DNA from 2 places in the Micromonospora sp. NPDC047793 genome. Region 2 is predicted to be linked to the other one. Evidence: riboswitches for the same ligand, from Rfam matches in the RefSeq annotation. Region 2 holds a riboswitch; the other holds the start of a gene.
The links. Region 2 has a riboswitch for ZMP and ZTP ahead of ABZ738_RS25300 (glycine hydroxymethyltransferase). Riboswitches for the same ligand answer to the same signal wherever they lie in the genome.

Region 1 (9,595 bases), on a different contig from region 2:
GTGGGTGGTGGTGAGGCCGTGGGCGAGGGCGCCGAGGGCGGTGGTGAAGGTGTCGGGGTCGATGTGGTCGAGGGTGCCGGCGAGGTGGTTCCAGCCGGTGGTTTCGAGGTCGAGGATGCGGGTGAGGACGCCGGCGATGAGGGCTTCGCGGGTGCGGTAGCGGTTGGAGGTGGAGCCGGTGGGGAGTTCGGCCTGGTCGTCGACGGCGCGGTGGGTGAGATGGCGGGGGCCGCGGGTGCCGAGGACGGCGATGGCGGCGTCGAGGAGGCGTTGTTGGCGGGCGTCCACGGAGGTGAGACTACAGCAGTAGTGGCTGCGACTACATCTGTAGTACGGTCGGGTGATGCGAGGATCAGCGGCTGTCATCGGAGGCGGCGTGGGTGGGCTGGCGGTGGCGGTGGGACTGCTGCGCGCCGGGTGGAAGGTGACGGTGTTCGAGCGGGCGGCGGGGCTGCCCGGGACGGGTACCGGGTTGGGGATCTGGCCGTCGGCGTTGCGGGCGTTGGATCGGCTCGGTGTGGGTGCGCTCGCGCGGGAACGGGGTCGGGAGCAGCCGGACGGGGCGATGCGTCGCCCGGACGGGACGGTGATCGCCCGGTTGGACGTGGGGCGGATCCGTCGGCGGCACGGTGAGGGGGTGCTGCTGCTGTCCCGGCCGGCGTTGCTGGGTCTGTTGGCGGAGGCGTTGCCGGCGGGCACGGTGCGTTTCGGGGCGCCGGTGGCGGGTCCGGCGGAGCTGGGTGACGGGTACGACGTGGTGGTGGGCGCGGACGGGATCCGCAGCGCGACCCGGGTGGCGATGTTCGGTGATCGGTTCCCGCTGCGGTACTCGGGGGTGACGGCGTGGCGTGGCACGGTGCCGTTGGAGGTGGCCTCCGGTGGGGAGACGTGGGGTCCGGGGCGCAAGTTCGGGGTGACGCCGCAGGGTCCCGGGGTGGCGAACTGGTACGCGGCGGTGGCGGCGCCGGAGGGTTTCCGGCCGCCGGAGGGTGATCTGGCGGCGTTGCGGGGGTGGTTCGGTGACTGGCACGACCCGGTGCCGGCGGTGCTGGATCGCGTCGACGTGGCCGGGATGTTGCATCACGACGTGCACTATCTGTCGCCGGTGCCGACGTACGTGCGGGGGCGGTGGGTGTTGCTGGGCGACGCGGCGCACGCGATGACGCCGGATCTGGGGCAGGGTGCCTGTCAGGCGTTGATCGACGCGGTGGCGTTGTCGGAGGCGTTGGAGGTGGAGTCGGACGTGTCGGCGGCGTTGGCCCGCTACGACGGGGTGCGGCGGGTGCCGACGCAGCGGATGGCGGCGATGGCGGTGCGGGCGGGACGGTTGGCGCAGGTGCGGCGGTTCACCGGGGTGCGGGACGTGGCGTTGCGGTGGGCGTTGGCGTTCGGTCCCCCGGGCTGACGGTGGTGGTCGCGGCGTCGGGTGTGGAAGGCTGCGGGTGACGCGACTGGCGGCACCGGGGATGGATCGGACCATCGGGGAGCTCGTCGTGGGGGTCGTCCGCCTGGGCCTCCACGATCGAGGTGAGCCATGTCCACGACGTCGACGACGGCCCGGTTGTTGCCTGGTGGGCCGGTGGCGGAGCAGGTTCTGGTCGAGGTGGCCGAGGGTGTGGCGGCGTTGCGGGCGGCCGGGGTGACTCCGGCGTTGGCGACGGTGCTGGTGGGTGACGACGAGGCGAGCGCCGGCTACATCCGGATCAAGCAGCGGCAGGCGGCGGAGTTGGGCTTCGCGTCGCCGCACGTGCGGTTGCCGGGGTCGGCGTCGCAGGCGGATCTGCATGCGGTGGTGGCGGATCTGAACGCGGACCGGGGTGTGCACGGGGTGGTGGTGCAGCATCCGGTGCCGGGTGGGTTGGACTACGACCGGGCGTTGCAGGTGCTGGACCCGGCGAAGGACGTGGACGGGATGCATCCGGTGAACGTGGGGCGGTTGGCGCTCGGGCTGCCGGGGCCGGTGCCGTGTACGCCGGCGGGTGTGGAGGCGTTGTTGGCGTTCCACGGGGTGCCGGTGGCGGGTCGGGAGGTGGTGGTGTTGGGGCGCGGGGCGACGTTGGGGCGTCCGTTGGCGCTGTTGTTGGCGCAGAAGCGGCCGACGGCGAACGCGGCGGTGACGGTGGTGCACACGGGGGTGCCGGACTGGCCTCGGTATACGCGGCGGGCGGAGATCCTGGTGGCGGCGGCGGGGGTGCCGGGGATCGTGCGGCCGGATCATGTGCGGCCGGGTGCGGTGGTGGTGGGTGGTGGGGTGCGGTATGCGGGGCGCCGGTTGTTGCCGGATGTGGATCCGTCGTGTGGGCGGGTGGCGGGGGCGATCACGCCGCGGGTCGGTGGGGTGGGTCCGGTGACGGTGGCGATGCTGTTCCGTAACGCGGTGCGGGCGGCGGCGAGGTCAGCCGAGGTCGACCAGGAGGGGTCGGTGGTCGGAGATGGTGGCCAGCGGGGTCCGCACGGCGGTGACCGGTGGTAGGCGGTGCAGGTCCTGTCGGTCGGCGAGGATGTGGTCGAGTTGGACGCGGGGTTGCCCGGCGGGGTAGGTGGGGCGGCGGCCCAGGGGGTGCCAGCGGGACACCAGGCGGGTGGCCCAGGTGGGCAGGTTGAGGTCGCCGAGCAGGATGCGGGGTGCGGGCAGGGCGCGTAGGACGCGGACGGCCTGGCGGAGTTGGCGGATGTTCCAGCCGGGCACGAAGGACAGGTGGGTGGCGGCGACGGTGAGGGGCCCGTGCGGGGTGTCCAGGACGGCGGCGAGGACGACGCGGGGTTCGTCGTGCAGCAGGATGAGGCCGCCGCGGGGGCCGGGTGCGTAGACCGGGGACCGTACGGGTGCCGGGCGTAGGCGGGTGACGTGCCAGCTGCTGACGGGGTGGCGGGAGATCAGGCCGACGCCGTAGCAGGGTTCGCCGTGGCCGTCGTCGTCGTGGGTGAGGGGGCGGAACGCTTCGCCGGGGGTGCCGACGACGGCGGCGGCGAAGCGGTGTTCGGTGGCGCCGAGGGCCTGGGCGGCGATGGCGGTGAGGTCGTGGTTGCCGCTGCGGGACTGGTCGCGGTCGACTTCCTGGAGGGCGAGGACGTCGGCGTCGAGGGCGGTGACGGCGGCGGCGAGGCGGGCGGGGTCGACGAGGCCGTCGGTCAGGGACCGGCCGTGCAGCAGGTTGAACGTGGCCAGGCGCACCGTGTCACCTTATCGACGCCGTGGCACAGTTGCCCGATGCTGCGGGTGTTGTTCTGTTCGGTGCTGGTGTTCGTGGCGGTGGGTGCGGTCGGGGTGTGGTTGCGGCGGCGTCGGGGCCGGTGAGGCTGGCCACAGGTGGCGGCGTCGGTCGTCTCGGGGTGGGAAGAATGCCGCCGTGGATCTGGATCCGTCGACTGTCGCGCTGCTGCTGACCGCTGCCGTGTTGGCCGGTTGGGTGGACGCGGTGGTGGGTGGCGGCGGGTTGTTGTTGTTGCCGGCGTTGTTGGTGGCGGCGCCGGGGATGCCGCCGGCGACGGCGTTGGGCACGAACAAGTTGGCGGCGATCGCGGGGACGTCGGCGGCGGCGGTGACGTATGCGCGGCGTACTCGTGTCGACTGGGCGGTGGTGGGGCCGGCGGCGGGTCTGGCGGTGTTGTGCGCGGGGGTGGGTGCGGCGTTGGCGGGGGCGGTGCCGCCGTCGGCGTACCGGCCGGTGGTGTTGGTGGTGTTGGTGGCGGTGGCGGTGTTCGTGGTGGCGCGGCCGAGGTTGGGGGTGTCGGCGTCGCCGGGGCGGCGTACCCGGGTGCGGGTCGTGGTGGCGGTGCTGGTGGCGGGGGTGGGTATCGCGTTGTACGACGGGTTGATCGGGCCGGGTACGGGCACGTTCCTGGTGGTGGCGTTCACGGCCCTGGTGGGGGCGGATTTTCTGCACGGGTCGGCGATGGCGAAGGTGGTGAACGCGGGGACGAACGCGGGGGCGTTGGCGGTGTTCGCGGTGACGGGGCATGTGTGGTGGCTGTTGGGTGCGGCGATGGCGGTGTGCAACGTCGTGGGCGCGATGGTGGGTGCGCGGATGGCGTTGCGGCGGGGTGCGGGGTTCGTGCGGGGGGTGTTGTTGCTGGTGGTGGTGGCGTTGGTGGCGAAGTTGGGCTACGACCAGTGGCGGGCGGGGTGAGCGGCGCGACGCGGCGCGTGTGATCATCGGCGGGTGTCGGTGCGCGCGGAACACGACCGGGCCGTCCTGGCGGGTCTGTTGGGGCGGGATCCTCGGCTGCACGCGTACGAGTTGGGTGATCTGGACGATTTCTTCTGGCCGTACACGTCGTGGTTTCGGCGTGGGGACGCGGTGGTGTTGCTGTATCACGGTGCGGTGTCGCCGACGTTGGTGGCGTTGACGCGGCCGGGCGGGGTGGCGGCGGTGTCGGCGTTGCTGGGTGAGGTGGTGCCGGTGTTGCCGGCCCGGTTGGAGGCGCACCTGTCCCCCGGTGTGGAGGTGGCGTTGGCGGGGGCGTTCGAGGTGACGTCGTCGGGGACGCATCTGAAGATGGCGTGGACGGATCCTTCACGCGCGGTGGGGGTGTCGCCGGCGGGGGTGGTGTTGGGGCGGGCGGATCTGCCTCGGCTGCGGGAGTTGTACGCGGTCGCGTATCCGGGGAACTGGTTCGACGCGCGGATGGTGGACACCGGCCGGTACGTGGGGGTCAGTGACGGTGAGCTGTTGGTGGCGGTGGCGGGGGTGCATGTCTTCTCCCCCACGTATCGGGTCGCGGCGATCGGGAACGTGACGACGCGGCCGGGGTGGCGGGGTCGGGGGTTGGCGGCGGCGGTGGTGACGCGGCTGTGCGAGGTGTTACGGGCCGACGTGGACCATGTGACGTTGAACGTGAAGGCCGACAACGGGGCGGCGGTGCGGTTGTACGGGCGGTTGGGGTTCACCCGGGTGGCCGAGTACGGCGAGTTCCGGCTGCGCGCCGGTGGCCGCTGATTGTCGGTGGCGGTGGTGCCCGGTGGCCGGGATGATGACGCGCGTGTCTCAGGTGATTCTGCGTACCGCGCGGTTGGTGTTGGCGCCGTTGGCGGATGTGCATCTGCCTGATGAGGTGGCGTTGGACGCCGACGCGGAGGTGATGCGGTTCCTGGGGCCGGTGCGGTCGGCGGCGGAGGTGGCGCGGTGGCACCGGGAGCGGTTGGCGGTGGCGCGGCGGTCGCCGGGGTTGGGGTTCTGGGCGGGGTCGGTGGACGGTGAGTTCGTCGGGTGGTGGCTGTTGGAGCCGCCGTCGCGGGCCGATCAGGGGCCGGTGGTGGGTCAGGCCGAGTTGGGGTATCGGTTGGCGCGGCGGTTCTGGCGTCGGGGTCTGGCGTCGGAGGGGGCCCGGGAGTTGATTCGGTACGGTTTCGCCGACCTGGGGTTGTCGCGGATCTTCGCCGAGACGATGGCGGTCAACGTGGGGTCGCGGGCGACGATGGCGGCGGTGGGGATGCGTCACGTGCGGACGTTGCACCTGCCGTGGCCGGATCCGTTGCCGGGGGCGCAGGCCGGTGAGGTGGAGTATGCGATCACCCGGGACGAGTGGGTGGCGGGTGGGTCAGGCGCGGCGGGGTGAGTCGAAGCGGCCGGCGCGGATCTCCCGCAGGGCGCGGCGGCGGACGTCGCCGCGCAGGGTGTCGACGTAGAGGCGGCCGGCGAGGTGGTCGGTCTCGTGTTGCAGGGCGCGGGCGAGGAATCCGCTGCCGGCGATGGTGAGGGGTTCGCCGTGCTGGTCGTAGCCGTGTGCGGTGGCGTGCAGGGCGCGGGGGGTCGGGAAGTACAGGCCGGGGATGGACAGGCAGCCCTCGTCGTCGTCCTGTAGGTCGTCGGAGAGTTCGAGGGTGGGGTTGATCATGTGGCCGCGGTGGCCGTCGGCGTCGTAGACGAACACCTGGGCGTTGACGCCGATCTGGGGTGCGGCGACGCCGGCGCGGCCGGGTGCGCCGAGCAGGGTGTCCATCAGGTCGGTGACCAGGGCGCGTAGGTCGGCGTCGAAGCTGGTGACGGGTTCGCTGGGGGTGCGTAGCACCGGGTCGCCGATGATTCGGATGTCCCGCATGGTCATGTCGGCAAGGTTATCGGTCGGTGGTGCCGGTGGTGGGGCGGCCGGGGCGGTCGGGGCGGGGCGGGTCGAGGGTGGCGCGGACCGGGGCGGTCTTGGCGGCGGCTTCGGCGACTTCGGCGTGCGGGTCGCTGTCCCAGGTGATGCCGCCGCCGGCCCAGACGTGCAGGGCGTGGCGGTCGGTGGCGGCGGTGCGGATGGTCAGGCCGAGGTCGAGGTGGTCGGGGCCGATCCAGCCGAGGGCGCCCATGCCGGCGCCGCGGCCGACGGGTTCGAGGGCGGCGATGTGGTGCAGGGCGGCGAGTTTGGGGGCGCCGGTGACGGAGCCGCCGGGGCAGACGGCGCGGAGCAGGTCGGCCAGGCCGAGTCCGTCGGAGACGTCGGCGCGGACGGTGGATTCGGCCTGCCACAGGTCGCACCAGCGGCGTACGGCGAACAGGTCGTCGACGCGGACGGTGCCGGTGCGGGCGACGCGGGCCAGGTCGTTGCGTTCCAGGTCGACGATCATGATGTGTTCGGCGCGTTCCTTGGCGGAGGTGAGCAGGTCGGCGCGGCCGGCGGCGGTGGCGGGGCGGGTGCCTTTGATGGGGCGGGTGGTCAGGGTGCCGGCGCGGACCTCGACGAGGGTTTCGGGGCTGGCGCAGCCGATGGCCCAGCCGTCGCCGGTGAGGACGCCGCCGTAGCGGGCGCCGGGGAGGCGGCCGAGGCGGGCCAGGGCGGGCCGGGGGTCGCCGCGGTAGGGGGCGGCGGCGTGGCCGACGACGTTGACCTGGTAGACGTCGCCGTGGCCGATGGCGGTGCGGACGGCGCGGACGGCGTCGGCGTGTTCCTCGGGGGTCCAGCTCTCGGTCCACGGGCCGCGCCACCACGTCCCGCTGGTGGTGGGGGTGGTGGGGGTGTCGGTGTGGCCGTAGACGACGACGGCGATCTCGGGCAGGTCGGCGGGGTTGGCGGCGCCGGGGGTGCCGCCGGCGAGCAGGGCGCCGGCGGCGGCGGAGACGTAGAGGGCGGCGCCGCAGACGGGGTCGTCGGGGTGGTGGGGGCGGGTGGGGCGGGCCAGGTCGTGTCGGGGCAGGCCGTGGGCGGCGAGGAAGTCCTCGACGGCGGTGGCGGGGTCGCCGCCGTCGGTGGGGTGCCACTGCCAGCGGGCGCGTTCGACGCGGCGGCCCCGGCAGGGTGGGGGCGCGGCCGGGGGGTCGTACGGTGACGGATCGACCACCGTCCGTGGGAGCGCTTCCACGACGTCTGGTTGGTGGTGGCTCATCCGTTCAGCGGATTTCCCACGGACCACGCACACTTCCGCTCGATGCACCATGCGTTTGCTTGGTACTGTGCGTCACTGGTCATGTGAACCATGACACAGTGCCCCCACAGTCCGGAGAACCCGATGTGCCAGCACCAACCCACCTGTCCCTCCGCCGAAGCCACCGACCGGGAAGCTGCCAAGGTCATCGCCTGCTTCCGTGAACAGGGCTGGAGCCTGCTCTGCAACGGCGTCATCGTTTTCGAGGACACCGGCGAGCTGCTGCCCGACGGCAGCAGCATCGCACCGCACCGCGGCCCCGCCCGACACGCCCTCGCCGCCTGACCTGGTCACGATCCGTCACGACTCTTCCCGCGTCGACCCAGGCTAGTCCCCACCAGGGGGGCCGTCACGACCAGGTCGACGCGACGCCGGGGCGGCAGCGACCGCCCCGGCGCGGCTGCCGTCAGCTCTCGTACGCCTGCGGCGACGGACACGAGCAGACCAGATTCCGGTCGCCGTACCCGCCGTCGACCCGACGCACCGGCGGCCAGTACTTCCCCGCCCGGTCCACGCCGCCCGGGTAGCCGGCCACCGACCTCGGGTACGCGTGCGGCCACTCGTCACCGGCCACCATCGCCGCCGTGTGCGGCGCGTTCGCCAGGGGGTTGTCCCCGGCCGGCCAGCGTCCCGCCGCCACCTCGTCGATCTCCGCCCGGATGGCGATCATCGCGTCGCAGAACCGGTCCAGCTCGGCCAGGTCCTCGCTCTCGGTCGGCTCCACCATCAGCGTCCCCGCCACCGGGAACGACATCGTCGGCGCGTGGAACCCGTAGTCGATCAAACGCTTGGCCACGTCGTCGACACTCACACCGGTCGTCTTCGTCAACGGCCGCAGGTCCAGGATGCACTCGTGGGCCACCAGGCCCTTGTTGCCCGCGTACAGCACCGGGAAGTGCTCCCGCAGCCGCGCCGCCACGTAGTTGGCCGCCAGCACCGCCACCCCGGTGGCGCGGGCCAGCCCGTCGGCACCCATCATCCGCAGGTACACCCACGGGATCGGCAGGATGCCCGCCGACCCGTACCGGGCCGCCGAGATCGCCGGCCGCCCGTCCACCGGCGCGCCACCGGGGTCACCGGGCAGGAACGGCGCCAGGTGCGCGCGCACCGCCACCGGACCCACCCCGGGGCCACCGCCGCCGTGCGGGATGCAGAACGTCTTGTGCAGGTTCAGGTGCGACACGTCGGCCCCGAACCGGCCCGGCTTGGCGAACCCGACCAGCGCGTTGAGGTTCGCGCCGTCGACGTACACCTGACCGCCGGCGTCGTGCACCTTCGCGCACAGCGACGCGATGCCCGTCTCGTACACGCCGTGCGTCGACGGGTACGTCACCATGATCGCCGCCAGGGCGTCCCGGTGCCGGTCGATCTTGGCGTCCAGGTCGACCGGGTCGACGTTGCCGTCGTCGTCGCAGCCGACCACCACCACCCGCATCCCGGCCATCACCGCGCTCGCGGCGTTCGTGCCGTGCGCCGACGACGGGATCAGACACACGTCCCGGTGCCCCTCACCCCGGTCACGGTGGTACGCGCGGATCGCCAGCAACCCGGCCAATTCCCCCTGCGACCCGGCGTTGGGCTGCACACTGACCGCGTCGTAGCCGGTCACCTCGGCCAGCCACCCCTCCAACTGGCCGATCATCTCCCGGTAGCCGGCGGTCTGCTCCGCCGGGGCGAACGGGTGGATGTGGGCGAACTCCGCCCAGCTCACCGGCTCCATCTCGGTGGTGGCGTTGAGTTTCATCGTGCACGACCCCAGCGGGATCATGCCCCGGTCCAGCGCGTAGTCGAAGTCGGCCAGCCGCCGCAGGTACCGCAGCATCGCCGTCTCCGAGTGGTGCGACCGGAACACCGGGTGGGTGAGGACCTCGTCGGTCCGCCGCAACGCGTCCGGTAGCGCCGCCGTCACCGCGCCGTCGACACCGTCGACGCCGAACGCCGCCCACACCGCCGCCACGTGCTCCCGCGTGGTGGTCTCGTCGCACGAGATCCCCACCCGGTCGTCGTCGACCAGCCGCAGGTTCACCCCGCGCGCCGCCGCGTCGGCCACCACCTGAGCGGCGCGCCCCGGCACCGTCGCCGTGACCGTGTCGAAGAACGGCACGTCGGCCACGTCCACGCCACCGGCCCGCAGGCCCGCGGCCAGCCGCACCGCCGTCTCGTGGGTGCGCGTCGCGATCGCCCGCAACCCGTCCGGACCGTGGTAGACGGCGTACATGCCGGCCATCACCGCCAGCAGCACCTGCG
Region 2 (20,713 bases):
AGCCACCGCCGGCCACCGCGCCCGGGTCCGCCGACGCGGTCGGTGCCGGCTTCAGCCCGGCGGGTACGGGCAGCGCACTGCCCTCGGCGAACCGGTCCCAGTCGACGTTCCACGCCGTCCAGCCGTTGCCCTCGCCGAGTTCGACCTCGGTGCCCTTGACGGTGACCAGGTCACCGACCTGGGTGACGCCCATCAGCCAGTCGGCGTTGGCCGCGGAGAGGTTGGTGCACCCGTGCGACACGTTGGTGTACCCCTGATCCCCTTCCGACCAGGGCGCACCGTGGATGAACTCGCCGCCCCAGGTCAGCCGCTGCGCGTCCTCGACGTCGACGACGTACGGGTCGGCCGAGCCCGTGGTGTCGAACGTGGTGAAGTCGTGCTTCTCCATGATCACCATTTTGCCGCTGGAGGTCGGGGTGCTCGGCTTGCCGAGGCTGACCGGGAGCTTGCGCAGCAGCTTCCCGTCCCGGATCACCGACATCTGCTTGGTCGCGTTGTCGATCTCCAACGCCGTCTGCCGGCCGATCTTCGACGTGGCCCGCCGGTCGGCGTCGCCGACGTTCTCCTTGCCGATCGGCAGACCCTCCAGCGCGGCACGAACGTTGATGGACGTGCCGGGTCGCCAGAAATCGGGCGCCCGATAATAGACCTGACTCCCGTCGGACACCCAGGACCAGGTGCCCGGCTGCGGCGGATCGGTCTTCACGAACAAACGACGTTGCACATCCGCCCTGGCTTCTTTCGGAATGGGCGGGTCGAACGCGACGGTTACCGGCATGGCCGTGCCGTACGTCCGATTACCGGCGAAATAGAGCGTACTGGTGATCGCCGGTTTGGACGATTTCGGTTGCGTCGTGAAGGTCGTCTTCCGAGTGACCGTCTGCCCCTTCTCGCCGGTCACCGTGACCTCGGCGGTGTAGGTCCGCTTGGGCTGCAACACCTCGGCCGGCACCCACCCGGTGCCGTCCTCGCGCGGCTCGGCCTCGACCTTTCCGCCCTTGTCGTCGGTGATCCGCACATCGGTGACCCGCCCGTGCTTGACCGCGGTGCCGATCTCCCCGCTGATCGGCACGTCCCGCGCGCCCTCGGCGGGCGTCACGGCGAGTTCCGGAGCCGCCTGCCGACCCTCACCGGGTCCGGCGGTCCTCCGATCACCCGTGCACGCGCCCAGCGCCAGCGGCGCCGCTGCGACGGCCACCGTCAACAGCGCCAATCGCCCCCTCAGGTTCATGATGCGTCCCCCCGTTTATTTCTCGCCCTCCGCCACATTCTCGCCGTCTACCCACCAGCGACTCAGCAATTCTGCGAAACCGCACGCCAATACCGGGTGGACATTTTTGCGCTATTGCGCCGGACCAGGCAGGGAAAGGCCCGACCGTGATATCCCGACCGTTAGTCGGCGACCTGCGTCCATTGTCCGCACACCCACCGGTCCACGACGGTTCGCCCGGTCTCGGGCGTACGGCCACCCGTGCGCCCAACGTCCTCTCGAACGCCGAGGCCCCCACCCCACGGTCGCCTCCCCCACCCCCACCCACGCGCCCACCCACCGCCCGCCCCCGCCCGCCGCACGTCGATCAAGGAGTTGTGGTGGGCGTTTCGCTCAGTTATGGACGGTTATGTCCTCTGCACGACTCCATGATCGACGCTTGCCGGGGGCGTGCGGAGGGGGCGCGCGGAGGGGGCGGACGCGCGGGTGGGTGGGTGGGCGTCAGACGGCGGCGATCAGCAGGGCGGGCTGCTCGACGCAGTCGGCGACGTGCCGCAGGAAGCCACCGGCGACTCCCCCGTCGCAGACCCGGTGGTCGAAGGTGAGGCTGAGCTGCGTCACCTTGCGCACCGCCAGCTCTCCCTCCACCACCCAGGGCTTGTCCACGATGCGGCCCACTCCGAGCAGCGCCGCCTCCGGGTGGTTGATGATCGGGGTGGAACCGTCGACACCGAACACCCCGTAGTTGTTGAGCGTGAACGTGCCCCCGGTGAGCCGGGCCGGCGGCAGCTCACCCGCCCGCGCCGCGGTGGTGGTCGCGGCCAGCTCGGCGGCCAGCTCGGCGGTGGTGAGCCGGTCGGCGTCGCGCAGCACCGGCACCAGCAGGCCACGATCGGTCTGGGCGGCGATGCCCAGGTGCACGGCGGCGGACTGGACGATCCGCTGCCCCTCGGTGTCCACCCGGGCGTTGAGCTGCGGGTACCGGCGTAGCCCGGACAGGCAGATCCGGGCCAGCAGCGCCAGGATGCTCACCGGCTGGTCCGGTCGGGCGGCGTTGATCGCGGCCCGGGTACCCAGCAGCCCGGTGGCGTCCACGTCGACCCAGATGGTCACCTCCGGGATCTCCCGCCGGCTGCGGGAGAGCTTGTCGGCGATCACCCGGCGGATGCCGGTCAACGGGATCACCCGGTCCCGTGGGTCGGCCGGAGCGAGTCCGACATGCGCCGGGGTCCCGGCCGGCAGGTCCGGCGTCGCGGGGCCGGTCGCGGGCGGAAGGCCCGGCGTCGCAAGGCCCGGCGCGGGCGTACCCGTGACCGAACGGTCCGTCGCGTACGCGTCGGCCGCCGCCTCCACGTCGGCGCGGCGGACCACTCCGCCGGGGCCGGTGCCCCGCAGGGTGGCCAGGTCGACGCCGTGCGCACGGGCCAGCCGCCGCACGATCGGCGAGATGACCAGTGCCGGCGTCGCGGCCGGATCCGCGCCGACCGCCGACGCGTTCGTCGCGGCCGGAGCAAGGCTCGGCGCGGTGACCTGCGCGGTCGGGGCGAGGCGGGGACGCCGACGGCGGCGGGTGGCACCGTGCCCGGTGCCGTACCCGATCAGCACGTTGCCCGAGCCGGCCCGCTCCTCCTCGCGGTAGACCGCGTGCCCGGCGGGCTCGGTCGCGCCGGCGGCACCGTCGGTGACCGGCGCGGCCACCGTGATCAACGGCTGGCCGACCGGACGCACCTCGCCCTCCGCGCCGTGCAGGGCCACCACCCGGCCGGCGTACGGGCAGGGCACGTCCACGACCGCCTTGGCGGTCTCCACCTCGACCACGGTCTGGTCCACGGTGACCACGTCACCCACCGCGACCCGCCACTGCACGATCTCCGCCTCGGCGAGCCCCTCACCGAGGTCAGGAAGGAAGAAGACTTGCTCGCTCATGCCGGCACTCCGCTCCGCTGCGTGCCGCCACGAGACTCCACCGCACCGCACCCGATGACTCGCTCGCTCCGCTCGCTCATGCCGGCACCTCGGCGAGCCAGCGGGAGTCCGGCTGGTCGTCCCACTGGAGGCGGGCCACCGCGTCCAGCACCCGGTCGACCGAGGGCAGGTGCGTGTGCTCCAGCATCGGCGCCGGGTACGGGATGTCCAGCCCGGAGACCCGCAGCACCGGCGCGTGCAGCGCGTGGAAGCAGCGTTCCTGCACCCGGGCGGCGATCTCCGCGCCGACTCCGGCGAAACCCTGTGCCTCCTGCACCACCACGCAGCGGCCGGTACGCCGGACCGAGTCGGCGATCGTGGCGTCGTCGAACGGCACGATGGTGCGTACGTCGACGACCTCCAGGTCCCAGCCCTCCTCGCGGGCGGCCTCGGCGGCCTCCAGCGCGACCGGCACCGCCGGCCCGTACGCGACCAGGGTGGCGTCCCGGCCGGGCCGACGGACCACCGCCCGGCCGAACGGAGCGGTCCGCGTCGGCAGGTACGCCTCGGCGCTGGTGAAGTAGAGCTTCTTCGGCTCCATGAACACCACCGGGTCGGGGTCGTCGATCGCCTCCCGCAGCAGCGAGTACGCGTCGTCGACGGTCGCCGGGGTGACCACCTTCAGGCCCGGGGTGTGCGCGTAGTACGCCTCCGACGAGTCGCAGTGGTGCTCCACGCCGCCGATGCCACCCGCGTACGGCACACGGATCACCATCGGCACGCTCAGCGCGCCCCGGGTGCGGTTGCGCAGCTTCGCCACGTGCGAGGCGATCTGCTCGAACGCCGGGTACGCGAACGCGTCGAACTGCATCTCCACCACCGGACGCAGCCCGGACATCGCCAGTCCGACCGCGAAGCCGACGATGCCGGCCTCGGCCAGCGGGGTGTCGAAGCAGCGCTTGTCGCCGAAGCGGGCCTGTAGTCCGTCGGTGATCCGGAAGACGCCACCGAGTTGCCCGACGTCCTCGCCGAAGACGACGACCCGATCGTCCTCCAGCAGCGCGTCGGCGAGCGCCGCGTTGAGCGCCTTCGCCATGGTCATGGTGGCCATCAGGCGTCCTCCTCCTGCGCGGCGAGCTCGGCGCGGACCTGGTCGCGCTGTTCGACGAGCTGCGGGGTGGGCTGCGCGTAGACGTGGTCGAAGAGGGTGAGCGGGTCGACGGTGGGTTCGGCGTTCATCCGCTCGCGCAGCCCCGCCGCGTACTCCTCGGCCTCCTGCGCGACGGCGGCGACGGCGTCGTCGTCGAGGGCCTCACGGGAGCGCAGGTACGCCTCCAGCCGGGCCACCGGGTCGCGGTCCCGCCACGCCTCCACCTCGTCGGCGTCGCGGTAGCGCGTCGCGTCGTCGGCGTTGGTGTGCGGCTCCATCCGGTAGGTGTGCGCCTCGACCAGGAACGGCCCCTTGCCGGCGCGGGCGTGCGCCACCGCCTTCTCCAGCACGGCGAGCACGGCCACCGGGTCGTTGCCGTCGACCTGCTCGCTCGGCACGCCGTACCCGACGCCCTTGTAGGCCAGTGACGGGGCGGCGGTCTGGCGGGACAGCGGCACGCTGATCGCGTACCGGTTGTTCTGCACGAAGTAGACCACCGGGGCCTTGAACACGGCGGCGAAGTTGACCCCCTCGTGGAAGTCGCCCTCGCTGGTCGCGCCGTCACCGACGTAGACCAGTGCCACCGTGTCCCGCCCCTGGTAGGTCTCGCCGTAGGCCAGGCCGGCGGCGTGCACGCACTGGGTGGCGAGCGGGGTGCACTGCGGCGCGGTGCGGCGCACGGCCGGGTCGTACCCGCAGTGCCAGTCGCCGCGCAGCAGGGTGAGGACCTCGACCGGGTCGATGCCCCGCGCGGTCAGCGCCATCGACTCGCGGTAGGTCGGGAAGACCCAGTCGTCCTCGCGCAGCGCGAGGACCCCGCCGACCTGGCACGCCTCCTGCCCTCGCGAGGACGGGTAGACCGCGAGGCGGCCCTGCTTGGTCAGTGCGGTGGCCTGCGCGTCGAACCGGCGGCCGACGACCATCCGGCGGTACATCTCGCGCAGTGTCGCCACGGGTGGCTCGGGATAGTCGGCCCGGGACGGCAGCAGGGTGCCGTCCGGATTGAGCAGCCGGACCGGATCGGCCTGGGGAAGCAGGGCAGCGGCCGGGTCGGGCGCGGTCGGGGTGGCCGACCGGCGCTTCCGCGGGGTTGCCCTGCGGGCCGCCTGAGGGGTGGTCGTCACGGCGGAACCTCCTGGACGTGTGGTGGACCTATGCTCCTTTGGTCGGATGATTGACTCAAGATGGCCGGTGAAGGCGGGATGTATGGCACTGATGGGAGGCTCGGGTGAGCCAGGAGACCGCTGACACAGTGCCCCTGCGGGGTGGCACGGGACGAACGGCACCAGGGTTGGACGAGGTGGACCGGCGGATCCTGGACGAACTGACCCGGGACGGGCGGATCTCCGTCCGGACGCTCGCCGAGCGGGTGCACGTGTCCCGCACCAACGCGTACGCGCGCATGGAGCGACTGCTGCGCGACGGGGTGGTCACCGGGTTCGCCGCCCGGGTCGCGCCGGAGCCGGCCGGGTTGGGCACCTCGGCGTACATCGCCCTGACCATCCAGCAGAACACCTGGCGGGAGGTGTCGGCGGAGCTGGCCCGGGTGCGCTACGTCGAGCACGTGGCGCTGCTCAGCGGCGAACACGACGTACTCGCCCTGGTCCGGGCACCGGACAACGCCACCCTGCGGGACGTGGTACTGGACCGGGTCCAGCGCATCTCCGGGGTGCTGTCCACCCGGAGCTGGCTGGTCTTCGAGGAGTACGACGGCGTCCGCAGCCCGTGGGCCTGACCGCCGCTCAGCGTTCCGGCGGCGCGGCCAGCCCCTCCCGGTCGGCCAGCTCCAGCAGCGGGTCCAGCGAGAACCGTGGCCCGTCCAGACCGGCGTGCGGGTCGCCCCGCTCCGCGAACCGGGCGGGCATGGTGGTCACGTCGAAGTCCTCCGGCCGTACGTCGTCCAGCTCGGCCCAGTCCAGCGGGGCGGAGACCAGCGCCGCAGGCGTCGGCCGGATCGAGTACGCCGAGGTCATCGTGTGGTCCCGGGCCATCTGGTTGTAGTCGACGAAGACCGGTCGGTCCCGCTGGTCCCGCCACCAGGTGGTGGTGACCAGGTCCGGCCGGCGCCGCCGCATCTCGCCGCCGAGCGCCAGCACCGCCCGGCGGCAGTCGCCGAAGCTCCACCGGGGCTCGATCGGGACGTACACGTGCAGGCCGCGCCCGCCGGTGGTCTTCGGAAACCCGGCCAGGCCCAGCTCGTCGAGGAAGCCACGCACCTCGTGCGCCACCGGGACGACCTGGTCGAACCCCACCCCGGGCAGCGGGTCCAGGTCGATCCGGAGCTGGTCCGGCCGCTCGACGTCGGCCCGGTTCACCGGCCACGGGTGGAACCGCAGTGTGCCCAGGTTGACCGCCCAGATCACCACCGCCAGTTCCCCCGGCGCGACCTCGTCGGCGCTGCGCCCGCTGGGGAACGTGATGTGGGCGGTGCCCACCCAGTCGGGCGCGCCCGCCGGCACGCGCTTCTGATAGAAGGCGTCGCCCCGGTTGTCCTGCCGGGTGGCGATCGTCGCCCCCTCGAACACGCCGCGCGGCCAGCGTTCGAGCATGGTCGGCCGGTCCTTGAGCGCGCGCAGGATGCCGTCGCCGACGGCGAGGAAGTAGCGCACCACGTCGAGCTTGGTCAGCCCGCGCTCCGGGAAGTACGGCTTGTCCGGGCTGGAGACGCGCACCGTCCGCCGCCCCACCTGGATCTCCTCGGCCGAGGTCGCCATCTGCCGAGCGTACGACGCGTACGGCCGGCGCGGTGGCGACCTCGCGGGGCCGGTCGGGGCGGGTCCGACCCGGTGTGCGCGGGGCCGGAGAGCCCACCCGCTAGGATCGGCGGGGGCCGTGACTGGCGCGTCGAGATGGAGCACCATCGGGAAGCGGCCCCGTCATGAGGACGCACGCCGAGCGCCTGGGCCTTCCGCACGTCACCAGGAGGTCGCATGCCGCCGAACGCCGAATCCGCCGCTTTCCGCAGCGCGCTGGAGGTCATCCGCGCCGTCGAGCCCCGGGTGGCCGACGCCATCGGGGCGGAACTGGTCGACCAGCGCGAGTCGCTCAAGCTGATCGCCAGCGAGAACTACGCCTCGCCGGCCACCCTGCTGGCGATGGGCAACTGGTTCAGCGACAAGTACGCCGAGGGCACGGTGGGGCGCCGGTTCTACGCCGGCTGCCAGAACGTCGACACGGTCGAGGCGCTCGCCGCCGAGCACGCCCGGGAGCTGTTCGGCGCGTCGCACGCGTACGTGCAGCCACACTCGGGCATCGACGCCAACCTGGTGGCGTTCTGGGCGATCCTGGCCGACCGGGTGGAGTCCCCCGCGCTCAAGCGGGCGCAGGCCCGCCACGTCAACGACCTCACCGAGCAGGACTGGTTCGCGCTCCGCCGGGAGCTGGGCGACCAGCGGATGCTCGGCATGTCGCTGGACGCCGGCGGCCACCTCACCCACGGCTTCCGGCCGAACATCTCCGGCAAGATGTTCGACCAGCGCAGCTACGGCACCGACCCGGCCACCGGGCTGGTCGACTACGACAGGGTCGCCGAGGCGGCCCGCGAGTTCCGGCCGCTGGTGCTGGTCGCCGGCTACTCGGCGTACCCGCGCAAGGTGAACTTCCGGATCATGCGGGAGATCGCCGACTCGGTCGGCGCCACCTTCATGGTGGACATGGCCCACTTCGCCGGTCTGGTCGCCGGCAAGGTCTTCACCGGCGACTTCGACCCGGTGCCGCACGCGCACATCGTCACCACCACCACGCACAAGTCACTGCGCGGCCCGCGCGGCGGCATGGTGCTCTGCGGCCCGGAGCTGGCCGACCAGGTGGACCGGGGCTGCCCGATGGTGCTCGGCGGGCCGCTGCCGCACGTGATGGCGGCCAAGGCGGTCGCGCTGGCCGAGGCGCGCCGCCCCGACTTCGCCGACTACGCCCAGCGGATCGTCGACAACGCCCAGGCGCTGGCCGACGGGCTGCTGCGTCGGGGCGCCACGCTGGTCACCGGCGGCACCGACAACCACCTGGTGCTCATCGACGTCACCGGCTACGGGCTGACCGGCCGGCAGGCCGAGCAGGCGCTGCTGGACTCGGGCATCGTGACCAACCGCAACGCGGTGCCGCAGGACGCCAACGGCGCCTGGTACACCTCCGGCATCCGGATCGGCACGCCCGCGTTGACCACGCGCGGGCTGGGTACGGCCGAGATGGACGGCACCGCCGAGCTGATCCACACGGTGCTCAGCCAGACCAGCGCCGGGGCGAACCCGGACGGCACCGCCTCCAAGGCCAAGTACGTGCTGGACCCGGCGCTGGCGGACAAGGTCAGCCGGCAGGCCGGCGAGTTGCTGGCCGGATTCCCGCTGTACCCGAACGTCGACCTGGGCTGACGACGCAGGCGCGTCGGGCCGGTGCACCGGCCCGACGCGCACCGGGACGATCAGGAGTAGTCGAACGTCCAGAGGAACCACTGGGCGCTCTGCGGGGCGTAGCTCTGCTCGCAGTACCACCAGTCCCATCGTCCCTCGGCGGCGCCGGTGAAGCCGTACGAGCGGCAGAAGTCGTAGCTGTAGTACACCCCGCGCAGCGTGCCGCCGGGCGGATCAGCCTGAGCCGGTGCCGCACCGACCACCAGAGCCGCGCCCACCGTGGCGAGCGCCGCCAGCGGCGCCAGGATCCTGCGTTTGCGCATGGTTACCCCCTGCAACAGACCGGCCGACGCGCATGCATCGACATCTGTCGACAAGCGTGACGACGCCCGGGACGCGCCGTCAACGCGTTCCCGGGCGGTGGTCGACCGACGGTGGAGTGGGCTCAGTTCAGTGGACGCTTGAGGTGGTATCGGTGCACCTCGGTGCTGCCCTGGACGTTGTTGACGTCCTCGGCGGCGGTGACCAGTTCCCAGCCTTCCCGGCCGTACCGGTTGAGGTGCGCCACGGCGGTGTCGCCGTACGCGGTGACGTCCTTACGCGATCCGTCCGGGCCGTACCAGACGAACGACACATGGAAATTGCGGCCCTGTCCCTGGTAACGGCGGACCAGCAGGGCGTACTCCCAGGCAACCATGCCGCCCATTATGACCGTCCACGCAGGAGCACGATACGGCGAAGGTCACCGTTCGCTTTCCGACGAACGCGGTGTGTCGCTGCCGAGAAGGACCCGGGCAAGGGCCCCGACACGCCGGGCGCGACCGGCGCGTGCCCACCGTCGATCCCGGCCGGGGCGTATGGTCGGGCGGTGGCGAGTTGGGATGACGTGCGTCGGATCGCGTTGAGCCTGCCGGAGACCGGTGAGCGCCCCTCCTACGACGGTCTGCCCGCCTGGACCGTACGGGACAAGTCGTTCGTGTGGGAGCGCCCGCTGCGCCGAGCCGACCTCGACGCGCTCGGACCGTCCGCGCCGACCGGCCCGATCCTCGGCGTACGGGTCGCCGACCTCGGCGTCAAGGAGGCACTGCTCGCGGACGACCCGGCCGTCTACCTGACGACGCCGCACCTCGACGGCTACCCGGCGGTGCTGGTGCGGCTGGACCGGATCGACGGGGCCGAACTGACCGAGATCATCACGGAGGCGTGGTTCGCCCGCGCGCCGAAGCGCCTCGCCGCCGCCCACCGCGCCACGACGGCACCGCCCGACGCCTGACTCCGCCCCCGCCGGCCCCCGCCCGCCCCGCCCGTCCCCGCCCGCCCGCCCCCGCCGATCATGGAGTTGTGGTAGGCGAAATGCCACGATTAGCGGCTTAAGTCAAGGCCACAACTCCATGATCGGCGAGGTCGCAGACCGACATCACCGGTGGTGAGTCTGGAGTGTGCCGGTCGGCGGCCTGGCGCTATCGCTTCTCGCAGGCGACGCCGTCCTTGTCACGGTCGAGTTTCGTGTTCGCCTTGTAGATCGCCGTCGAAACCTTGAAGTTCGTGACCGGCTTCGTCCTGCCGCGAACCTTGTCCCGTGCGCCCTTCTTGCCGACGCCATGCCGGTACTTCTTGTTCAGGGCGGTGCAGTTCTTGAACTTCGTTGGGGCAGCCTGCGCGGGTGACACCACGGCCACGGCACCCCCGGCCAGTGCCAAGGTGACGACGAGTGCCATCCGGACCAGTCTGGAAACCAATCCGTCCTCCATATCGGATAGTGGGTGGAGAAGGCACGCTACCGTCACATGAATCGGCACAGCGCCCTCCATCCGACTCGTCCGGCAGGGGCTTACGGCGGCACTTCGATCACCGTCCAGGCAGCACCTTCGACACAACGCCACCCAAGGTCTGACAGCTCGGATGACACCGAGCTGGTCACCGGCACAGATCTCCCACCGGCAGCCGGAGAAGCGCCCGCCTACCGAAGATCACGCTCGATCCCGGATCGAGTGGTATCCGAACGCGACGATGACCACTCGATCCCGGATCGAGCGTGATCTTGCGGTGGAGGCGGGAGCATGGGCCTGCTGAGGGCCCGGATGGGGCCCAGGTGAAGCGGGTGGGCCCGGGCTACCGTCGCATCACCCAGACCGGGATCGGGTCGGTCAGCGTGTCGACCAACTCCCAGCCGGCACGCCGGTAGATATCCACGTTGACCGGGTTGCCGGTCTCCAGCACGGCGGGGAGCCCCGCATCGGCGGCCCGCCGCAGCCCGGCACTCATCGCGGCACGCCCCAACCGGCGGCCCGCATAGGCCGGGTGGGTGCCGAGGATGCCCAGGTACCAGTGCGGATGGTGGGGCAGGACGGCACGCAGCGCTTGGTCGTAGGCGTGCACCCGGCGCAGCACGTCGTCGGGCAGGGCCGGGCGGCGGCCGTCGTCGAGGACGGCCGTGCCGGCCACCGGCGGCTCCCAGATGGCGGTCGCGGCACCCTGCTCGACCGTCCAGACGGTGCCCTTGACGACCTGCTTGTCGAAGAGGTGTCCGAAGAGGACGGAGGCCGACCGAGGGTAGGTCTCGTCGTCGGGGAAGAAGAAGCGCACCACGGGATCCGTGCGGAACGCGGCCACCAGGGCGTCGACCACCGGCGTCCGGTCCGCCGGGCTCGCGACGCTCACCTCGGGAGGATGCACGAGGTCGGACTCTAGCCGCCCGGGACCCGCCGCGCTGACCGGTCGACGGCGTGGCCCGGGGTACCGGGTCACGCCGTCGACCGGTGTCCGGCGGCGGAGCGGGACGCGTTCCACCGGGTGGGCCGACTCAGTCGGCGGGCAGCCAGTCCTGCCAGACGTCCGGGTTGGCGTCGAGCCACTTCTTGGCCGCCTCGTCGTGGGACAACTCGTCGACCGTGAGGTAGCGGGCCACCTCGTTCTGGTGGGCGTTGGTCCACTGGAAGTTCTTGACCAGGTCGGCGGCCGGGTTGCCGGACTCGGCGAACTCCCGGTTGGCGATCTTGTCGAGGTCGTAGGGCTGGTAGTCGCAGGCCACCTTCTCCGGGTCCACGTCACAGCCCGGCGTGTAGGGCGGCAGCTTGACGTGCACCAGGTCGACCTCGGCGAGGAACCACTGCGGCGCGTAGAAGTAGCCGATCGCCGGCCGACGGTCGCGCTCCGCCTCCCGGAACGCCTCGATGAGCTTGTCCTCGCTGCCCACGGTGGTGACCGTGTAGTTAAGCTTCAGGTTGCGGATCAACGCCCGGTCGTTGGTCTCGTACGACGGGTCGCCGTTGAGCAGGACACCCCGACCGCCGGAGGTGGGCGTCCGGAACAGGTAGGCGTAGTCGTTGAGGTTCCGCCAATTGGTGATGTTCGGGTGCTGCTCGACCAGCCACGGCGTCACGTACCAGCCGACGACGCCCTGGTTGCCGGTCATGCCGTGCTCGACGGCCTTGCGTTCCTCGTCGATGTACTTCTTCTTCAGGCCCTCGCGGCCCCAGTTCTCCAGGATGACGTCGGTGCTGCCGGCGGCGACCTCCTCCCAGGCCTCCTCCGCCGTGAGGTCCTTGACCACCACCGTGCAGTTGAGCCGGTTCTTGGCCAGGTAGCCGATCACCGCGAGGTTCGCCTCGTACCCGATCCACGGCAGGTTGGCCAGCGTCAGCGTGCCGCACTCGGTCCGCTCCGGCGGCCCCGGCGGCGCGATCCGGGGCTGGATGTCGGCCGCGCAGCCGGTCAGTGCCAGTGCGGCCACGCAGGCGAGGGCCACCGCCCTGGTCCACCCTGATCTCTGCATCGCTGCCTCTTCTCCTCTTCGTCGTTGCGCCCGGCCGAGGTGCCGGAGGGGCTGCGGTGCCGCCGGGGTGCCGTGCCGCAGGGGTGCTGCCGTCCGCTGGTCAGCGACCGACGCCGGCCCGCGCGAGGCGTTGCGCCAGCACCACCTCGGTGAGCGCGACGAGCACCTGCTTGACCGACTCCCGCTGACGCGCGTCGCACTCCACCAGCACCACGTCGTCCGCGACGCCGAGCGCCTCCCGCACCTCGGCCAGCGCGAAGCGGCGGGTCGCCTCGAACGTGTTGACGGCCAGCAGGAACGGGATGTGGTGGTCCTCGAAGTAGTCGATGGCCGGGAAGCAGTCCTCGATCCGCCGGGTGTCGATCAGCACGACCGCGCCCAGCGCTCCGTCCACCAGGTCGTCCCAGAGGAAGGCGAACCGGTCCTGTCCGGGCGTGCCGAACAGGTACATCAGCAGGGACTCGTCGAGACTGATCCGGCCGAAGTCCAGGGCCACGGTGGTGGTGGTCTTGCCGGCCACCACCGAGGTGTCGTCGACCCCCACCGAGACCTCGGTCAGGTCGGCCTCGGTGACGAGCGGCTCGATCTCCGACACCGCACCGACGAAGGTGGTCTTGCCGACGCCGAACCCCCCGCTCACCACGATCTTGACCGCGGTGGGTGTGGGCGGCTGGCTAGAGAGCGCGGACACGGTCCCTGATCCTCTCGATCATGGCGACGGAGAGCTCGCCCTGTTCCTCACGGCGCAGGTAGCCCTCGCTGAGCAGGTCTGCCACCAGCACCCGGGTGACGCCGAGCGGCACCCGCAGCGCCACCGCCAGGTCGGCTACGGTGATCGGCCGCTGGCACAACTCGACGATCCGACGGGCCTCGAAACGCAGCGGCGCGGAGAGTGCCGCCGGTTGGGCGGAGAGCAGCGTCTCCACCCGCAGCCCGTCCTGGACCGGGCGGGTACGTCCGCCGGTGAGCAGGAACGGGCGTACCGCCTCCGCGTCGGACGACTCCGGAGCGGGCAGCGGCGGCTCGGGAGCCGGGCCGACCGGTGCCGGTGCCGCGCTCCAGTACGGGATCATCCGCGGGTCGGGCAACCGCGGTCCGGCACCGCTCACCGGGGCAGCACTCGTCTCGACTCGGAGATCAACGCCGGTGTCAGCATGGTGCCGAACCGGTCGGCCAGCAGCGAGATCTCGTAGCCGACCAGGCCCAGGTCGCAGTCGCCGTCGGCGAGCACCCCCAGGCAGCTGCCGTCGCTGATCGCCGACACCAGCAGGAAGCCGCGCCTCATCTCGATCATGATGAGTTTGAGGCCGTCGAAGTCGTACTTGCGGGAGGCGGTCCGGGCCAGACTGGCCATGCTGGACACGATCGCGGCGAGCTGGTCGCCGGCACCCCGGTTGAGTCCGGTGGAGACGGCGATGAGCAACCCGTCGGACGAGACGGCGACCGCGTCGCGCACCCCGTCCGTCTGCCGGACGAAGTTCGCCAGCAGCCAGTTCAACTGGTGTGGATCGCTCTGGATGTCAACCTTCACGGGCCCCCCAAGGCTCGGTCGTGGTGTCGTCGCTGGACCGGGTCGGTGGTGTCGGCCGGTCGCCCTGGCTGCGGAGCGTCCCGGCCCGCAGCGCGGTCAACCGGTTCCGGATCTCCATCGGCGAGTCGTCCATGGCGGCCGGACGCGGTGCGGACGCGACCGGGTCGGCGGCCGGTGCGGGCGCCGTGACGCGCCGCTCACGGGGCAGGCGTTTGCGCAGCCCGTTGGTGGTGCGCTCCTCCACCGGGCCGACGGCGGACACCTCACCGGCGATGGTGGGCGGCCGACCGGCGACGGGCCGGTCGTGCCCGCGCGGCACGGCGGGGGCGACGTGGGAGGTGGACGGCGGCGCGTCGATGGCGGTCCGCGGGTTGACCCCGGCGATACCGACGGCCGGCGTCGGACGCGCGACGGGCACCGACGGCAGGACCGGCGGCGCGGCCGGTTCGGCGGCGGACCGGGAGGTGCTGGAGGTGACCGTGATGGCCGCCTGCGTGGTGCCGACCCCGTCCGCCCCGTCGTCCGGGGCGATCGCGTTCCGGTTGGTCAACACGGTGGCCGGCAGCATCACCCGGGCGGTCACCCCGGTCACCGGGGAGGGCGCGAGCTGGACGTCGATGCCCAGGTCGCGGGCGAGTTGACCGACCACGTGGTGGCCGAGGTAGCGGGTCGGGGCCGAGACGTAGTCGACCTCACCGCGCAGGCGGGCGTTGGCCTCGGCCATGTCCTCGGGCGTCATGCCGATGCCCTGGTCGGTGATGGCCACGAGGTAGCCCTGCCCGCTGCGCCGGCCCTGGATCTCCACGTCGGAGTCCGGCGGCGAGAAGGTCAGCCCGTTCTCGACCAGCTCGGCGAGCATGTGGGCGACCGCGCTGACGTTGGCGCCGACCACCCAGGCGTCGTCGATGCGGCGGATCTGCACCCGCCGGTACTCCTCGACCTCGGAGATGGCGGCCCGGATCACGTCGGCGATCGCGAGTGGGCGGGTCCACTGGCGGGGACCGCCGGCCCCCACCAGGACCAGCAGGCTCTCCGCGTTCCGGCGCATGCGGGTGGCGAGGTGGTCCAGTTCGAAGAGGTTGGCCAGCCCGGCCGGGTCGGTCTCCTCCCGTTCGAGCTTGGTGATGAAGCTGAGCTGACGGCGGAGCAGGTTCTGGTTGCGTCGGCCCAGGTTGGCCAGCGACTCGGTGGTGCTGCGACGCAGCACCGCCTGCTCGGTGGCGAGGCGGAAGGCCACCGCCTGGACCTGGTCGAGGGCACCGGCCACCGAGCGGACCTCGGTGCTGGAGCGGGCCGGCACCTGGACCGGGTCCGGTGCCCGGGGTTCGCTCTCCTCGGTGCCGTCCTGGAGCTGCCGCACGGCGACGGGCAGCCGGTTGGCCGCGAGGTCACGCGCCTCGGCGGCCAGCTTCGCCAACGGCCTGGTGATCGACCGGGAGGCGAGCACCAGCAGACCCACCGCACCGGCGAGGAAGAACGTCACCAACGCGCCGAGCACGAAGAGACGCTGGGTCGACTCGCCCTGCCGTTCCGCGGCCCGCGCCTCGATCTCCGCGCCGACGTACTCCTGCATGTGGCGCATGCCGTCCAGCACGGTGGTCAGGGCCGACCACCACGCCTGCGGGTTGACCTGCACCCGACGGCCGTCGGCGGAGTCGAGCGCGACCTGCTCGAAGAAGCCGGCCACCCGGGCGGCGCCGGTGTCCAGCACCCAGTCGTTGGCGGCCCGCTGGCTCGGGGTGGCCCGCTCCTCGAAGTCGGCCAGCGCCGTGTCGCGGGCCGCGCGCATCTCGGCGAACTGGAGGAACTCGCCGTCGGCGAAACCACCGGCGGAGAAGACCCCGTTGAGGAACGCGCGCTGCTGGGCGGTGCTCTCCTTGATCCGGCTCAACGCGGTCAGGGTCGCCACGTGCCGTTGCAGTTGCGGGTCCTCGGCCTGGTCCAGGTCGTAGTCGAGGCGGTTCAGGGCGGCGATGCGTTCGGTGAAGAAGTCGAAGGTCGCGGCCCGGCCGGCGCTGCCGCTGTCGGTGGCGGACCGCACCACGTCGAGTCCGTCGAGTTCCCGCAGTGCGGCGCCGACCCGGTCGGCCACCGGTCCGTCGGAGATCGCCTCCTCGACCGCCCGGCGACGCTCGTCCACCCGCTCGCGGGCCGGGGCGACCTCGTTGCGGAAGCCCTCGTTGCCACCGAGCAGCGCGGCGCTGATGCCACGCTCGACCTGCAACTCCTGGGTCAGGTCCTGCACCTGGAGGGCGAGCGAGACCGACTCGCTGGCCTTGCGGACGGCCTGGTACGACGACACCTCGACGACCGTCACGTAGCCGAGCAGGAGCAGCACGGCCGCCACCGGCAGGGCGATGATGGCGGCGAGCCGACTGCGGATGCTGCCGCCTGTCACCACAGACTCCTCGGCGCCCGCGCCGGCCTGTGGTCGCACGCCGGCAGGGCGCATCGGTCGGGAACCTGTGTGGACACGCGGTCTCCAATCACCGACAAGGCCACGCAGGCCGGTGTGAGGCATCAGGGGGATTGATCACAGCAATATCCCGGCATACCCGGCCGCCCACAACCCTCCGGCGGATTCGTCACGGCCGGAGAGCTTGGGTTCTGCCCTTTCGGGCAGCGTCGGCGGACCAAACGACCGACCCCGGTTTCGGGCATTGTGAAGTGTGCGGAGACCGAACGAGTCCCGGATCGTCGGCATCGGAGGAACCACCCTCGCCGACCCGGCCGGGTACGCCGTAATCCGTTACGTCACCACTGCCGGAGCCGGTGAAGCGCTCCCACGGCGGTGGCACGCGAACGTCGACGAGCCGATGTGGACGGTCGCCGGCGTGAGGTGGTCGTCGGCGGGATCTCTCGCCAGGCGGGCCTCACTCGCCGGCCGGGACCGCTCCCACCGCCGGACCGATGGGCGGCGAGGTCGACTCCCCGCCCGCGCCCTCGGCACGGCCACCGCGAACCCGCTCCGGTCGCCACTCGCCGACGGGACGTCCGAACGGGTCGGCGGGTACGGGCCGACTCGACTCGGCCGGGAGGTACAGCGGGCCCGTCATGTGAATCGCCACCGTCCTGTGTCGACGCGAGGACAACGTGTCTCGCCAGTGCTGCGGGAACCGTACGGCAGCCGGAACGCGCATTGCCAGATGCAAATGGCTCAAGGAGAAAGGGCGACTGGCGGGATTGTCGACGCCCCCTTCAGCGGGCAGGATCAGGTCCGTGTGCCCACTCCCGGTACACACCAGGTGACCGAACGTACGATCCGGGGTGTCCGCTCAGGCCGGGACCGGAGTCTGTGCGTACACCTGGAACCGCAACGAGCGGGCGTCGGTGAAGCACTCCCGCATCGGCCGGACCAGGTCACGGTGCTCGGGGCTGCGCTCCCACGCCTCGAAGTCGGCCAGACTGACCCACTCGCTGGTGATCAGCCACTGCTCCGGATCGGTCGCCGAGCGGCACACCTGGTCGACCAGATGCCCCGGCACCCCGTCGGCGACCAGATGGCGCACCGCCTCGTACGCCCGCAGGAAGTCCTCGGTGCGGTCGGCGGGGACCCGGACCAGGAACACCACCCGGCCTCGCGGCGGGCCCGTCCCGTCCCCGCGCTCTCCTGACGTCATCACTACTCCGTTCCGCTCGGTGGCGCGCCGCGCAGCACCAGCGCGCTGTTGAATCCGTCGAACCCTCGGGCGCAGACCAGCGCCAACCGGCTGCGCGGACGCCGGGCCGCCCGCAGGAAGCCCAGGTCACAGCCGGGAGCCACGGTGTCCGGGCCGGCCGACGCGGGCAGCGTGTCGTGCGCGAAGGCGAGCAGCGCGGTGGCCACGTCCAGCGCCGAACCGCCCTGGTGCGCCCGCCCCGTCAGCGACTTGTGGGTGGTCACCGGCGGGGCGAGTCCGCCGAAGACCGACCGCAGCGCCTCGGCCTCGGCCCGGTCGTAGCGGGGCACCCCGAGCGCGTCGGGGATCACCACGTCCACCTCGGCCGGTTCCACCCCGGCCCGCCCCAGGGCCAGCCGCATGGCACGGGCGTACTGCCCCGGGTCCCCGGCGGACTCGGCGGTGGTGTGCGCGGCGTCGTGGGTCGCGCCCCACCCGGTCACCTCGCCGTAGATCCGGGCACCCCGGGCCACCGCGTGACCCCACTCCTCCACCACGAAGACCGCCCCGCCCTCGGCCGGCAGATAGCCGCTGGCTCCGGCGTCGAACGGCCGGTAGGCCCGCTCCGGGTCGGTCTCGCCGCTGAGCAGGCCGGACCGGAGCTGACAGGCCAGCGCGTACGGGCTCAGCGGGCACTCGGTCGCCCCGGCGAGCACCACGGAGGCACCCCGTCGTACGGTGCGGACCGCGTGGGCGAGGCTGTCCAGGCCACCGGCCGACTCGGCCACCAGCACGCCGCACGGACCCTTGGCCTGGTGCCGGATGGAGAGCTGCCCGACGCTGGCCGCATAGAACCAGGCGATCGACTGGTACGCCCCGACGGTGCGGCTCGGCGACGACCAGAGCCGTTGCAGCTCCCGCTGGCCGAACAGGTTGCCGCCGGAGGAACTGGCCAACGTGACCGCCCACGCGTACGGGTCGGGGGCCTGCTCGGGCAGCCCGGCGTCGGCCAGCGCCAGTCCGGTGGCGGCGAACCCGAGGTGGGTCCACCGGTCGGTCTGCACCAGGGCGCGGTTGTCGGCGTACCGGGACGGGTCGAAGTCGGCCACCTCGCCACCGAGGCGGGTCGGGTAGCCGGCGGCGTCGAAGAGGGTGATCGGCCCGGTGCGGCGCCGACCGGCGAGCACGGTCCGCCAGTGCGCGTCGGCACCCACCCCGCTGGGCGCGACCACACCGATGCCGGTCACCACCGCGCGGGCCACCGTGCCGTCGCCGTACGGTCGGCCGGTCGTCGTGCCGCCGTACGCGGGGGCGGTCACCGGGCCACCTCCCGACCGAGCCGACGGAACAGCATGGCCGACTGGAACCCGCCGAAGCCGCTGCCCACCGAGAGCGCCACGTCCACCGGCACCTCCCGTGCCTCGTTGGGCACGTAGTCCAGGTCGCACTCCGGGTCGCGGGTGGTCCAGTTGGCGGTCGGCGGCACCACCCCGAACTCGATGGCCAGCGCGCACGCCGCCATCTCGATCGAGCCGATCGCGCCCAGCGAGTGCCCGACCATCGACTTGATCGAGCTGATCGGCACCCGGTACGCGGCCGGTCCGAGCGCCCGCTTGAACGCGGCGGTCTCGTGCCGGTCGTTCTGCCGCGTGCCCGAGCCGTGCGCGCTGATGTAGGAGACGTCCTCCGGCGCGAGCCGCGCCTGCCGCAGCGCGTCGGTGATGGCCAGGCCCATCTCCACACCGTCCGGACGCAGCCCGGTCATGTGGTAGCCGTTGCTGCGGCTGGCGTAGCCGGCCACCTCGCAGTAGACGTGCGCGCCGCGCCGCTGGGCGTGCGTGGCCTCCTCCAGCACCAGCACCGCCGCCCCCTCGGCGAGCACGAAGCCGTGCCGGTCGGCGTCGAAGGGGCGCGAGGCGTGTGCCGGGTCGTCGTTGTCCGGGCTGGTGGCCTTGATGGCGTCGAAGGAGGCCACGGTGACCGGGGAGATCGGCGAGTCGGCGGCGCCGGCCAGCACGATGTCCGCCTCGCCGTCGGCGATGAGCTGGTGGGCGTACCCGATGGCGTCGATGCCGGAGGTGCAGCCGGTGGAGACGACCTGCGCCGGGCCGTGCAGGCCGTGGTGGCAGGCCACGTCGGCGGCCAGGCTGCTGGGCACCAGGGCCGGATAGAGGTACGGGCCACCGAGCGCCGCGTCGACCAGCCACCGCCGTCCGCTGTCGCTGACCGTGACGTACTCCTGTTCCAGGGCCATGGTGCCGCCGACGGCGGTGCCGAGCACCACGCCGGTCCGGTCCCGCTCGGCGTCGGTGAACTCCAGCCCGCTGTCGACGACCGCCTCGGCGGCGCAGGCGAGCGCGAACTGCACGTACCGGTCGGCGCGCTGCCGTTGCGCCGGGGTCAGCCCGGCGGCGTCCGGGTCGAAGTCGCACTCGGCGGCGATCTGCGAGCGGAACGGCGACGGGTCGAAGAAGCTGATCCGCCGGGTCGCGGTCCGTCCCTCGGTGATGCCCTTCCAGAACCGGTCCCGGGTCACGCCACCGGGAGCGACCACGCCGACCCCGGTCACCACCGTGCGCCGCCCGGTCACGACCCGTTCCGCTCGTCGGCCACCTCGGTGTCGACGTGGCCCAGTTCCGGGCGGGGGGCCAGCGGACCGAGGTGGAACACCACCTCGGCGGGCTCGTCGCCGGTGTTGCGCAGCCGGTGCCGGACGTTGCGGGCCACGAAGAGCGCCTCACCGGCGGTCAGCAGCACCGGCTCGTCGTCCAGGTCGACGGTGATCGTGCCGCGGGCGACGTAGAGGAACTCCTCGCTGTACGGGTGGTAGTGCTCGGCGATCCGCTCCCCCGGGCCCATGGTGGCCACGCCCATGAACCCCGAGGTGCTGCCGACGGTCCGTGGGCCGAGCAGGACGCGCAGCTCACCGCCGCGACGGCGGTCGGCGGGTACGTCCCGGGCGGCCACCAGTGCCAGATCACTCATCGTCGCCTCCGGTTGTCGACGCGGTCGCCACCGTGGCGGCCCGCTCCCGTGCCAGCCGCTCGATCCGGTCCTTGATCACGGCGAGCTGCACCACGCTGTTGGTGTTGATCCGCTCGGTCATCCCGGCGTTGTCCACCGGGGCGGTCGGCTTCATCGCGAAGTCCTGCACCCAGGTCATCCGGACGCCCTCGGGCTCCTCGGTGTAGGTCCAG

Region 1: linked by a shared signal. The riboswitch ahead of ABZ738_RS14785 (tetrahydrofolate dehydrogenase/cyclohydrolase catalytic domain-containing protein) and the one ahead of ABZ738_RS25300 (glycine hydroxymethyltransferase) in region 2 are both predicted to bind ZMP and ZTP.

The regions. Positions count from the first base shown of each region.
Region 1 is NZ_JBEYSG010000006.1:57,468-67,062, reverse strand. Features, by position in the region: gene ABZ738_RS14795 (TetR family transcriptional regulator) at 1-288, opposite strand, end outside; gene ABZ738_RS14790 (FAD-dependent monooxygenase) at 344-1,405, shown strand; ZMP/ZTP riboswitch at 1,438-1,521, shown strand; gene ABZ738_RS14785 (tetrahydrofolate dehydrogenase/cyclohydrolase catalytic domain-containing protein) at 1,535-2,473, shown strand; gene ABZ738_RS14780 (endonuclease/exonuclease/phosphatase family protein) at 2,396-3,175, opposite strand; gene ABZ738_RS14775 (TSUP family transporter) at 3,351-4,130, shown strand; gene ABZ738_RS14770 (GNAT family N-acetyltransferase) at 4,164-4,940, shown strand; gene ABZ738_RS14765 (GNAT family N-acetyltransferase) at 4,975-5,559, shown strand; gene def (peptide deformylase) at 5,542-6,048, opposite strand; gene ABZ738_RS14755 (chorismate-binding protein) at 6,059-7,336, opposite strand; gene ABZ738_RS14750 (DUF5999 family protein) at 7,433-7,633, shown strand; gene gcvP (aminomethyl-transferring glycine dehydrogenase) at 7,755-9,595, opposite strand, start outside.
Region 2 is NZ_JBEYSG010000016.1:1,805-22,517, reverse strand. Features, by position in the region: gene ABZ738_RS25330 (Ig-like domain-containing protein) at 1-1,231, opposite strand, end outside; gene ABZ738_RS25325 (dihydrolipoamide acetyltransferase family protein) at 1,712-3,136, opposite strand; gene ABZ738_RS25320 (alpha-ketoacid dehydrogenase subunit beta) at 3,213-4,226, opposite strand; gene pdhA (pyruvate dehydrogenase (acetyl-transferring) E1 component subunit alpha) at 4,226-5,389, opposite strand; gene ABZ738_RS25310 (Lrp/AsnC family transcriptional regulator) at 5,566-6,000, shown strand; gene ABZ738_RS25305 (DNA primase small subunit domain-containing protein) at 6,008-6,979, opposite strand; ZMP/ZTP riboswitch at 7,088-7,177, shown strand; gene ABZ738_RS25300 (glycine hydroxymethyltransferase) at 7,196-8,632, shown strand; gene ABZ738_RS25295 (hypothetical protein) at 8,683-8,934, opposite strand; gene ABZ738_RS25290 (hypothetical protein) at 9,057-9,317, opposite strand; gene ABZ738_RS25285 (MmcQ/YjbR family DNA-binding protein) at 9,480-9,884, shown strand; gene ABZ738_RS25280 (excalibur calcium-binding domain-containing protein) at 10,072-10,329, opposite strand; gene ABZ738_RS25275 (GNAT family N-acetyltransferase) at 10,724-11,287, opposite strand; gene ABZ738_RS25270 (glycine betaine ABC transporter substrate-binding protein) at 11,415-12,386, opposite strand; gene ABZ738_RS25265 (ATP/GTP-binding protein) at 12,487-13,077, opposite strand; gene ABZ738_RS25260 (DUF742 domain-containing protein) at 13,061-13,495, opposite strand; gene ABZ738_RS25255 (roadblock/LC7 domain-containing protein) at 13,492-13,917, opposite strand; gene ABZ738_RS25250 (nitrate- and nitrite sensing domain-containing protein) at 13,907-16,315, opposite strand; gene ABZ738_RS25245 (hypothetical protein) at 16,791-16,973, opposite strand; gene ABZ738_RS25240 (antibiotic biosynthesis monooxygenase family protein) at 17,193-17,537, opposite strand; gene ABZ738_RS25235 (beta-ketoacyl synthase N-terminal-like domain-containing protein) at 17,540-18,778, opposite strand; gene ABZ738_RS25230 (beta-ketoacyl-[acyl-carrier-protein] synthase family protein) at 18,832-20,106, opposite strand; gene ABZ738_RS25225 (cupin domain-containing protein) at 20,103-20,501, opposite strand; gene ABZ738_RS25220 (SRPBCC family protein) at 20,494-20,713, opposite strand, start outside.